Linked DNA regions of Zymomonas mobilis subsp. pomaceae ATCC 29192. The protein of the gene in region 2 interacts with the protein of the main gene of each other region in a pairwise test. Links are inferred from orthologs where the notes say so. Each region holds a gene or a part of one and is shown on either strand. Other genes may lie near its edges.

Region 1 (4,853 bases), 1.9 Mb from region 2 along the record:
TCATCATTGTGCAGAATATAAGCCATATCATAATCACGCAAATGATAGCTGCCGTCTGTTTCAATCCCCGTCAAATTTTTACCGTTTCGACTGCATACACCTTTCATAGCCACATGCCCCTTCCCTGCGACCAAAGAAATGATCTGACATTCGGGATCATCAGAATAAGCAAAGAAGGTCATGGGTTTATTTTCGGTATTTTTGACACAACGGACAGGCTGTAATGTTGCAGGTTTTTTATCCGGCAGCAGCTTACCATCCAAGGTCACAGTTTCAATATCAATTGAGGACTGCCACTGACCAGCCGCTAGATAATCAGAATCGGCAGGCGCTGCGGCTAGCAGCAGAGGCCATGAGAGAAGCCAAAGTCTTTTCATGCATCTTTCCTTTACCATATTCTGTTGAACTGTTGATGTGGCAGCCGAGTGCTATCCTAAAATTCAGGTTCTTTTATAAAAGCCGAAGGCTTAACATAAAGAAAAGAATAAATTTTATTGCGGGTTAGCGGGTGCTCTGCCTGAAGAAGAATGGGATGCATCGGTGGATGCTGGGCAGACGCCTATATAATGAGCAGAAATATCAGCCGTCATAATGGCCGGACGGTCTGGCGTACCACTGACTATAGTATAGGTCATTTTGTAATTTTCAGGGGTATAGCTCCCCTTAACCGTCATTTCACGGAAAGGCACTTGCGCCTCGGAAGAGCAGGCCTGTTTTACAGTAAAATTGCCGTTTTTGATGTCAAGCTGAGAAACTGTGCAATGTTCTTGGGTTTTTGAGAAAACGACCCGAGGATCACTATCTTCTTCCTTCACACAATGAAGAGTACGCTCGGTCTTGCCCGTGGGATGGGTTTGGCCATCGACATGAACAACCATATTCTGGACAACTTCTTCCCATTGTCCTGTTTTCAACTTGTCCGATGATGGGGCTGCCGCGATCAAAAGCGGCAAGCAACAAATAAGATATTTTTTCATAGCATCCTCTTAAGAAAAACAAGGGTAAATAATTTATTGTTCAATGACTTTCATCGGATAGACTGTTTTTCAGTCTTTCGAGAATAGCCATGCGTTCTTCGATATTATGACGCCAGAGGGCTTTTTCTGGGGCTTCGTCTAGTAAATGATGCCAGATAACAAGGGTTTGGTCTAAATGTCCTTCCCCTAGCAAGGCAACGGCATAAAAATAAGCAGGGCCAGCCGCTGACTTAGGGGCCAGTTTTTCAGCCTGTTCAAAGGATAATTTAGCCGCAGGGACAACCCGTCCATCAGAAGCCTGAACCAAGGCATCCCCTAAAGCTGTCCAAAGCATAGCACTTTTTGGGCGGCGGCGAATTTCGCTTTTTAACCACCCGACAGCATAGGCATATTGTCCCTGTTTAATGAAGGCATCAGAAGTAATCAAGGCGCGTGAATCTTCGCCATAATGGGGAAACAGCATCCAGCGATCCTGGATAAACGGATCATTTTGCTGATTATTTTTCGGAATATTTTCTGCCGGATGGCCTTTTAAGAAAGGCTGTCCTTGCCAAGCATAGCCAGCCAGACCGAAACACAAAACGGCGGCAACCGCTTGTAAAGCTATAAGAGGTAAGCGGCCTATCTTCCAAAGGGAGAGAAAAACAAGTGCCGATAGCAGGGCTGCTATAATCCAGCCATTCATGGTTTTTCTTTCCTGAATAAGCGCCGTAACAAAAGAAGACCGCCTAGTAGTACAAAAAGGGGAAATAGCCATAAAGGCCAATTTCGTTTTGACCATGTCGGTTTATAACTGACCCAGTCACCATAACGATCAATGAACCATTGCCGGATAGCTTCAGGAGATTGCCCTTGTTCAATATCATGTCTGACAATAGCCCGCATATCAGCGGCCATCGCTGCATTAGAATCGGCAATAGATTGCCCCTGACAGACGAGGCACCGTAAAGAGGTCATTAAATTTTGCGCCTTATCCTCCTGTGCCGCCTCTTTAAGAGGCCGATCGGCATAAGGATCATGGGGTTGATCGGCCATAACAAAGGAGGTGCCGCCTACGAACAGGCTTAAAATACCTATGATAACCGCTATATTTTTGAAAAACGAATAAGGTTTCATGACGGTAACTGTCTCCAGATCGTCATCAGTTGCGGTAAATCCTGTTCTGTAATAGGGCCGATATGCTGATAGCGAATAATGCCTTGACCATCTATAAGGAAGCTTTCAGGCACACCGGATGATCCAATGGCAATTTGAACATGACTGCCCTGATCCTGACCGATAGCCTGATAGGGATTACCGTGCCGGTTGAGAAAACGGGTAATATCTTCTGCGCGATCACGAACAGCAATCGCCATAACCGGAATACCTGCATCGTGAAGCGCCATGAGAGAAGCGCCCTCTTCAGCACAAGGGAGGCACCAACTGGCAAATATATTCAGAAAATGGGGATGGCCATCTTTAAAATCTGTCGTTGACAGACCGGCCATGTCCGATAAGGCCGGTTCTAAATGAAAATCGGGTAAAGCGCGGCCAATTTGTTTTGAGGGTACTGTCGAATTTGTGGGGTGCATCAACGAAAAGCGAAAGAGTAAAAAGCACGCGACAAAGGCCAAAAAGGGCAACCATTTTATCCAAGGCTTCATAAATTGGGCCTTTCTCTCTCATAAGCATGATGAGAAAAAAATACAGACTGCCTTAGTTTTTTAATTAGCCTGTCCAATAATACCAAAAGTCCTCCCGCCGCTGATAAAAATCCGCCGATCCAGATCAAGGTTATCATGGGTTTCCACCAACCGCGTATTTGCCAGCGCCCATCCTCCCCTTGCTGTCCCAAAACAAGATAGAGCTGGCCTGCCCTGGTTGTCTTGAGGGCTGTTTCACTGACATCCGTTACAGGGTTAGTAAAATGGCGAAGTTCAGGATTTAAGGTAACGGATTGTCCTTTTCGTTCCAATGTTATGTCCGCAACAATCGCACTCCAGTCGGAACCCAATGCAGGCATAACATTGTTAAAGTGAAGCTGCCAAGGGCCAAGCGTTGCCTGCTGCCCCGGTTCCAAAGCGGTTAAGACTTCCTTGGAAAAAAGATCATTTGAGGCGATCCCGCCCAAAGTGAGGGCTATACCCAGATGGGCCATAACCATTCCCCATAGACTGAGTGGGAGGTGCCACAGCTTTTTTTTCTGTAAAAACAAAGGCCATAGACTGAGTAAAGCTGTGGCGGTGGCTATACCAAAAGCTATCCAGCTTAACGCTGCAAAAGAAATATCAGCCCCCCAAAGACTAGCTTCTGTCAGACAAAAAGCCAAAAGACCGATCACCATAGGCCAACGTATTTTTGACCAGTGATCCTGACGCCAGCGGAAAAAAGGCCCAAATGCCATGACCAAACACAGAATTAACGCCAAGGGACTGACTATCATATTAAAATAGGGTGGTCCGACCGACAGTTTATCGCCGGTAAGCGCTTCGGAAAATAAAGGATAAAGCGTGCCGATCAGCACTACCGCCAATATTACCCCCAATAACAGATTATTGATAATCAATCCGGCTTCACGACTAGGCATATTAAACTGGCTGCCTTGATGGATTTTGCCAATTCTAAGCGCAAAAAGCATTAAGGCACCGCCGATATAAAGCCCCAGTAATCCAAGTATGAAGCTGCCGCGCCATGGATCGACGGCAAAGGCGTGGACACTGACGAGAATACCCGAACGGACAAGAAAAGTGCCGATCATGCTCATGGAAAAGGCGGTAACGGCTAAAACAAGCGTCCAAACGCGCAAGGCATCTCTTTTGGCAAGGACTGAAATCGAATGAAATAACGCAGTCGCTGCCAGCCATGGCATTAGTGCCGCATTTTCTACAGGGTCCCAGAACCAAAAACCGCCCCAGCCCAATTCGTAATAAGCCCAATAGCTGCCCGCCGCGATTCCTATCGTTAAAAATACCCATGCCCCGATCACCCAAGGGCGCATAGCTTTGGCAAAAGAAGGATCGGCCTTGCCCTGCAACAGAGCAGCAACGGCAAAAGAAAAGGCAACGGATAGGCCAACATATCCTAGATAAAGCGTAGGCGGGTGAAAAGCTAATCCCGGATCTTGCAATAAAGGATTAAGGCCCAAGCCTTCTAATGGCGGCGGGTTTAGTCGAGAAAAAGGATTGGAAACAAAGAGTAAAAAGGCAAAAAAGCCTAAAGCCAGACTACCTTGAGCCCCTAGAGCGAGTGATAATAATTTCGGTTCAACCGATTTACTTAATAACGCGAGTAAAGCACCACAAAGACTAAGAATGGTCACCCATAGCAACATAGAGCCTTCATGATTGCCCCAACTGGCAGCCAAGCGATATAGAAAAGGTTTTGCAATATGGTCATTTTCAGCAACTAAAGTAACCGATAAATCCACCCGCAAGAAAAGCCAAAGTAATACCAAAAATGCCATACTAGACAGTAAGGCTTGCATAATCGCTATTGGTTTAACCGTCTTATAAAAAGCCCTTTCCATTCGATTATTCAAAACGGACAGCCCGAAAACTGTCTGTAACAAGGCCATCATGGCCGCCAGCCATAAAAGGATAAGACCCAATTCAGCAATCACATTAATTTCCCTGAGGCGTGGTCATGTTGGCAGGATTATTAGGCATATTCGGCGGCATGTAGCGTTCATCATGTTTGGCCAAGATAGTTTCAGCGATAAAAAGGCCATTTTTTTCGAAATGACCATCGGCCACCACGCCCGAGCCTTCACGGAAAAGATCGGGTACAATGCCCCGATAAGAAACCGGTAAGGATTGATAACCATCGGTCACTTTAAAACCGATTGTCACGCCATCTTTTTCATGGGTTAGCGAACCTCTTTCGACCATGCCGCCTAAT
Region 2 (4,776 bases):
AGAACCAAAGATATTTTCTACGGTCGTTGTCATGGACAAGGCGTTGCCTTCCCTATCGACGATAACAATATGCGTTGTGCCCCCGGGCTCAACAGTTGTATCGGTTTTATAAAAAGGGGCACCCTGTGGTTCGCCATGCAAGGGCGCTTCTGGCATTGCTTTGTCGCCTATCAATTGAGCCCGCTCGCTCAAATATTGAGGATCTAGCAAACCTGCAACGGGTACTTTTACAAAATCGGGATCGCCGACATAATAATCCCGATCTGCATAAGCAAGCCGGCTAGCCTCGGCAAATTCCAACCATGCGCGAGGGTCATTGGGGCCACGATCAGCAATATCCGTATGGGCTAATAACCCCAACGCTTCCTGTAAACCGACGCCACCAGAGGGCGCATTAGGCGTGCACACGACATAGACACGATAAGGACGACATAATGCAGGGCCGGATTGGGGGCGATAATTCGCCATGTCGGCCAACGTCATGCTGCTGCCCAAGGGATTTTGATGCAGTTTATAGACTATGGCCTGAGCGATAGATCCCGTCAAAAGCGCAGAAACGCCCTCTTCCGCAATAGCCGTCAAAGTATCGGCATATTCTGGATTTTTTAAGATGTCACCCGCTTGATAACGTGTTCCATCTTTTTTGGTAAAATAGCGGGTTGCATCTTCGGTTGCGGCCTGCGGCGTAGAACCATTAATCATGCCTGCCAAACGAGGAGAAACAACAAAGCCTTGGCTTGCGAGCTGAATCGCGGGCTTAAATAAGCGCGACCATGTCAGCCGCCCATGCTCTTTTTGCGCCATAGCTAACATCGCCATCGCACCGGGAACACCCGTTGAACGGCCAGACAGTACAGCGGTTTCAAAGGGTATCGGCTTTTTATCTTCTCCTAAAAACATATCAGGCGTCGCACCCATGGGGGCCGTTTCACGACCATTATAAGCCGTTACCTTGTGGGTTTTGGCATCATAATAGGTAATAAAAGCGCCGCCTGAGATACCAGAGCTTTGCGGTTCAACCAAACCTAATACAGTCTGTATCGCGACCGCTGCATCAACAGCATTGCCACCCAATTTCAGAATGGAAATGCCCGCTTTGACCGCTAAGGGATTGGCCGCGGCTACCATAGCATGAGAAGCAAAAGCTCTTTTGGGTAAAGCCGAGAAGGCGGAGGGGGCTGTTTTTAAAGAACGAGCCTTGGAGGGTTGTGTTATAGCCTGTGGCAGACGGGCCGATAGCGCACTGCCACAAAAAAAGGTGACCGAAGTAGATAAAGTCACCAAAAACCGATACAGTCCCGAAGAACGCATTTTTTATTCTTTCTGTATCTTGAAATCTATTTTGAAAAAAAAGCTTACAAGAAAGCGATACTAACAACCACCCCCCAATAAAACATTGTTATACGATAAACATTCTTTCTTGCTTTAGTTGTAAGAGTTTGTAATTTTTGGGGTTATGATCCAATCCTTATCGCCTGCGCGCCTATTCCGTATTTTGATGTTAGGCGTTTTAACACTTCTTTCCTTACCCTTTTACGCGGCATCGGCTCATTCTGTGACAGATCAGAGCCTACATATCGAACCCCGCTTGGTAGCCGAGACCTTGACGCCACGGAGTAATAGCGTTGTTACCTTGGCATTGGTAATGTCCCCTAAAAAAGGCTGGCATGGCTATTGGAAAAACGGTGGTGATGCCGGTCAGGAAACGCAGGCGATCTGGACGCTTCCCCAAGGCGTTTCTGCGGGTATTTTGCACTATCCTGTCCCTGAAAGGATGGTGACGGCAGGGTTAATGAGCTATATTTATGCTCGGGATTATGCCGAGTTGACGGATATTAAAATTCCGGCGGGTCTGAATAAAGGTACCCCTATCCCCCTCTCGGTCAAGTTGAATTGGCTATCTTGTACTGATACGGCTTGCGTTCCAGAAACGGCTACACTTACGACCTTATTGCATATTGGGGAGGGTGCCCTTTCTTTAGAAGAGCAGCATAAATTTGACTATTGGCGGAGTGCTCTTCCTAAAGTCTCGTCGGATCAAGCCTTATTCACACAAAAACAGGATCAGCTTGTTCTTAAATTACCTTATCCCGCATCAGAAAAGATCAATATCAGCGCCAAAGGGATATGGTTTTTTCCTTATCGAGAAGGTGTTCTTGATTACACGGGCAAGCAACAAATCACCCATAAAAATAATACGCTATTTATAACCTTACCTTTATATAGCCCAAGCACGCCCCCCAAGTCTTTAGAAGGTGTTTTGCGTCTTGCGCCCGATCAGGGGATAGAGATTAAAGCTAAAAGAGCTGATTTTTATGTCCCTGAGAAATCAGAAGTCATCCTAGCCGCCAATCCAACACAGATGGAACCTTCAAAAGCCTTTATTCAGGATTTACCGAAGGCAACGCCCTTATCAAATTCTGTTTTATGGTTCTCTTTAGGCGGCGCTATTTTGGGTGGACTTATTTTAAATATTATGCCCTGTGTCTTTCCGATTTTAAGTCTGAAAGCCCTTAGCCTTGCCCGCGCCCATTCTTCTGAAAAAGCGCATCGCCTGGAAGCCTTGGCCTATACCGCCGGTGTTATATTGGTTTGTTTAGGCTTGGGCGGCGGACTTCTGATATTGCGGGCGGGGGGACATGCGGTAGGATGGGCTTTCCAACTACAATATCCGCATGTCGTCTTGGCGCTTATGATTTTAACGGGGCTTATTGGCTTCAATCTTGCGGGTTTGTTTGAATTACCAAGCTTGAATGGTGGCAGGAATACCCAGCAAGATAGTTTGTCAGGCGCCTTTGTAACTGGTGCGCTCGCTGCTTTTGTTGCCACCCCTTGCACCGGCCCTTTTATGGCAGCAGCCATGGGTATAGCCTTAATGCTGCCTCCTATTGAGGCCTTAATAATTTTTGCAGGCCTTGGTTTGGGTATTGCCTTACCCTTTTTAGCGATCGGCTTTCTGCCTTCTGTCCGTCGCTTGCTGCCTCGTCCCGGCGCATGGATGTCTGTACTTCGCCATCTTCTTTCCATTCCGATGTTTATAACGGCGCTATGGTTAGGATGGATATTAGGCCATCAAATCGGATCAGATGGCCTTATCATTGCTTTATCGGCCTTCTTAATTGCGGTCTTAGGCTTGTGGTGGACAGGAAAACGCCAAAATCACGGCAAAAATTTTAGTTTCATACCTGCTATTATTGCTCTGGTTTTTACGACATTTGTCGCCAGCTTCGCCCCAGCTGATCCTCGGCAAGAGAGAATCCCAATAGCCCATCCTGACAATCGGGATTTACCTTTTAGCCAAAACACCTTGGACAAACTTCGTCAGGATAAAAAACCGGTTTTTGTTTATCTCTCAGCAGACTGGTGCTTAAGTTGTAAAGTGAATGAGAAGATGGCGATTGATCGCCCCGCCACCCGACAAGCCTTTCAAAATCGGGGCATTACGGTGTTGCAAGGCGATTGGACAAATGGCGATCCTGAAATCACCCATTTTTTAGGCGCGTTGAACCGTTCAGGTGTGCCGCTTTATCTTTATTATCCCTCGGAAGGGACTGTTCAGATTCTACCGCAAATATTGACCCCTGCCTTGTTACAAAATTTGGGAAAATCTGAAATAAAAGCTTAGAAAAGTGGTCGTAATGGAAAGAGTATTCTATCTTTAACGGACTGTACCTTTTACCAATAATTTCGGCAGCAAGGTTAACGCCCCGATTAAGGGAAAACGGCGTTGCCATGATTTAATGATTATTTTGGTACCGGCATGACGGTTAATTTTCCATGCCAGATAATCAAGACCACCGGAAAAGGTGAAGCTGGCCTTCATCAAACGTAAAATACTTAACCATTTTCCTAAGCGCCGTCTTTTGGCCCACAGGCGTAAAGCTTGCTTACGCGTCGGAAGATTGCGACTGATATGGGCAACAACGGCTTGCGTCATACGCCGATAATATTCAGGATTACTATCAACAATAAGATCCGCTCTTCCATTAGACTTTTCAACCCGTAATTCGGCCTGATAGGTCAGACGAAAGGCTTCCCGCCAACGCGCTAGAGGATCGGCATCACCCGAGAATAAAGGGGCGGCTGTTTCCAATAAGGTCGGTGCAGCACAGGCAACAAGGGCCGTTACCGTATTAGAGGCCGCAGCATCCGCACACCAAACCAAGCGCGTAGGTTGAGCAAAACGTGCCCAGACGGAAACGGATAACGTTTTTAAGGAGACTAGCTTCCGAAAATCAGCAACACTCAAAACAGCATATTTGGCCACTAAATTTTTATAGCGAAAGAGAAATACATTCGGGGGTAAACATTCATTGGCCCATATTAACCAGCGTTTTCTATAAGCCTGCTTATAATCATCAACAATCAGATAAAAATCCAGCATCAACCCGTCTAGGTTTGTTGCCCGTAATGCAGAGCCATAAAAGAGAATCCCTCTTGCCGAAGGATGTTGCTTGGCTATGGCCGCTGCCATTTGAGAAATCTCTTCGGCAACGGGCCTATTCAATTCTTCAGCAATGATGCTTTTTAAACCATGAATATCGGTATTTTTCCATTTCATCTGTGTCATTGCTTTCAAGCGTAGCATAGTCACCTAAGAGACCACTATATCGAAAGCAATAATCTGTAAAAAAAACAATAATAAAAACGGTAATGACTTAAGAAAACAGGATCACACGGCTAGTTTTACAAAAGAAATAGGTTCGGTATGGCGCAAGGTAATGGGATGCTCGTTATCTGCATGAAAAACCTCACCATCGAGAATAAGATTTGACC

The links. The genes of interacting proteins can lie anywhere in the genome.
Region 1: the proteins of ZYMOP_RS08690 (region 2) and ZYMOP_RS00315 interact in binary tests that used the Escherichia coli proteins (3 or more experiments, as listed by UniProt). The link is inferred for Zymomonas mobilis subsp. pomaceae ATCC 29192 from one-to-one orthologs.

The regions. Positions count from the first base shown.
Region 1 is NC_015709.1:69,274-74,126, reverse strand. The notes cover bases 856-3,854. They hold ZYMOP_RS00315 (redoxin family protein), read right to left. Parts: upstream 2,621-3,854; coding sequence 2,090-2,620; downstream 856-2,089. Other genes in these bases: ZYMOP_RS00310 (heme lyase CcmF/NrfE family subunit), read right to left, coding at 2,617-3,854; ZYMOP_RS00320 (cytochrome c-type biogenesis protein), read right to left, coding at 1,659-2,093; ZYMOP_RS00325 (tetratricopeptide repeat protein), read right to left, coding at 1,018-1,662; ZYMOP_RS00330 (DUF3617 domain-containing protein), read right to left, coding at 856-977. Also shown: ZYMOP_RS00335 (DUF3617 domain-containing protein), read right to left, coding at 1-377; more of ZYMOP_RS00330, read right to left, coding at 492-855; more of ZYMOP_RS00310, read right to left, coding at 3,855-4,575; cytochrome c maturation protein CcmE, read right to left, coding at 4,577-4,853. UniProt on the Escherichia coli protein: Involved in disulfide bond formation. Catalyzes a late, reductive step in the assembly of periplasmic c-type cytochromes, probably the reduction of disulfide bonds of the apocytochrome c to allow covalent linkage with the heme.
Region 2 is NC_015709.1:1,953,600-1,958,375, reverse strand. The notes cover bases 1,119-4,040. They hold ZYMOP_RS08690 (protein-disulfide reductase DsbD family protein), read left to right. Parts: upstream 1,119-1,456; coding sequence 1,457-3,625; downstream 3,626-4,040. Other genes in these bases: ZYMOP_RS08685 (hypothetical protein), read right to left, coding at 3,659-4,040; ggt (gamma-glutamyltransferase), read right to left, coding at 1,119-1,311. Also shown: more of ggt, read right to left, coding at 1-1,118; more of ZYMOP_RS08685, read right to left, coding at 4,041-4,561; ZYMOP_RS08680 (diacylglycerol/lipid kinase family protein), read right to left, coding at 4,673-4,776. UniProt on the Escherichia coli protein: Required to facilitate the formation of correct disulfide bonds in some periplasmic proteins and for the assembly of the periplasmic c-type cytochromes.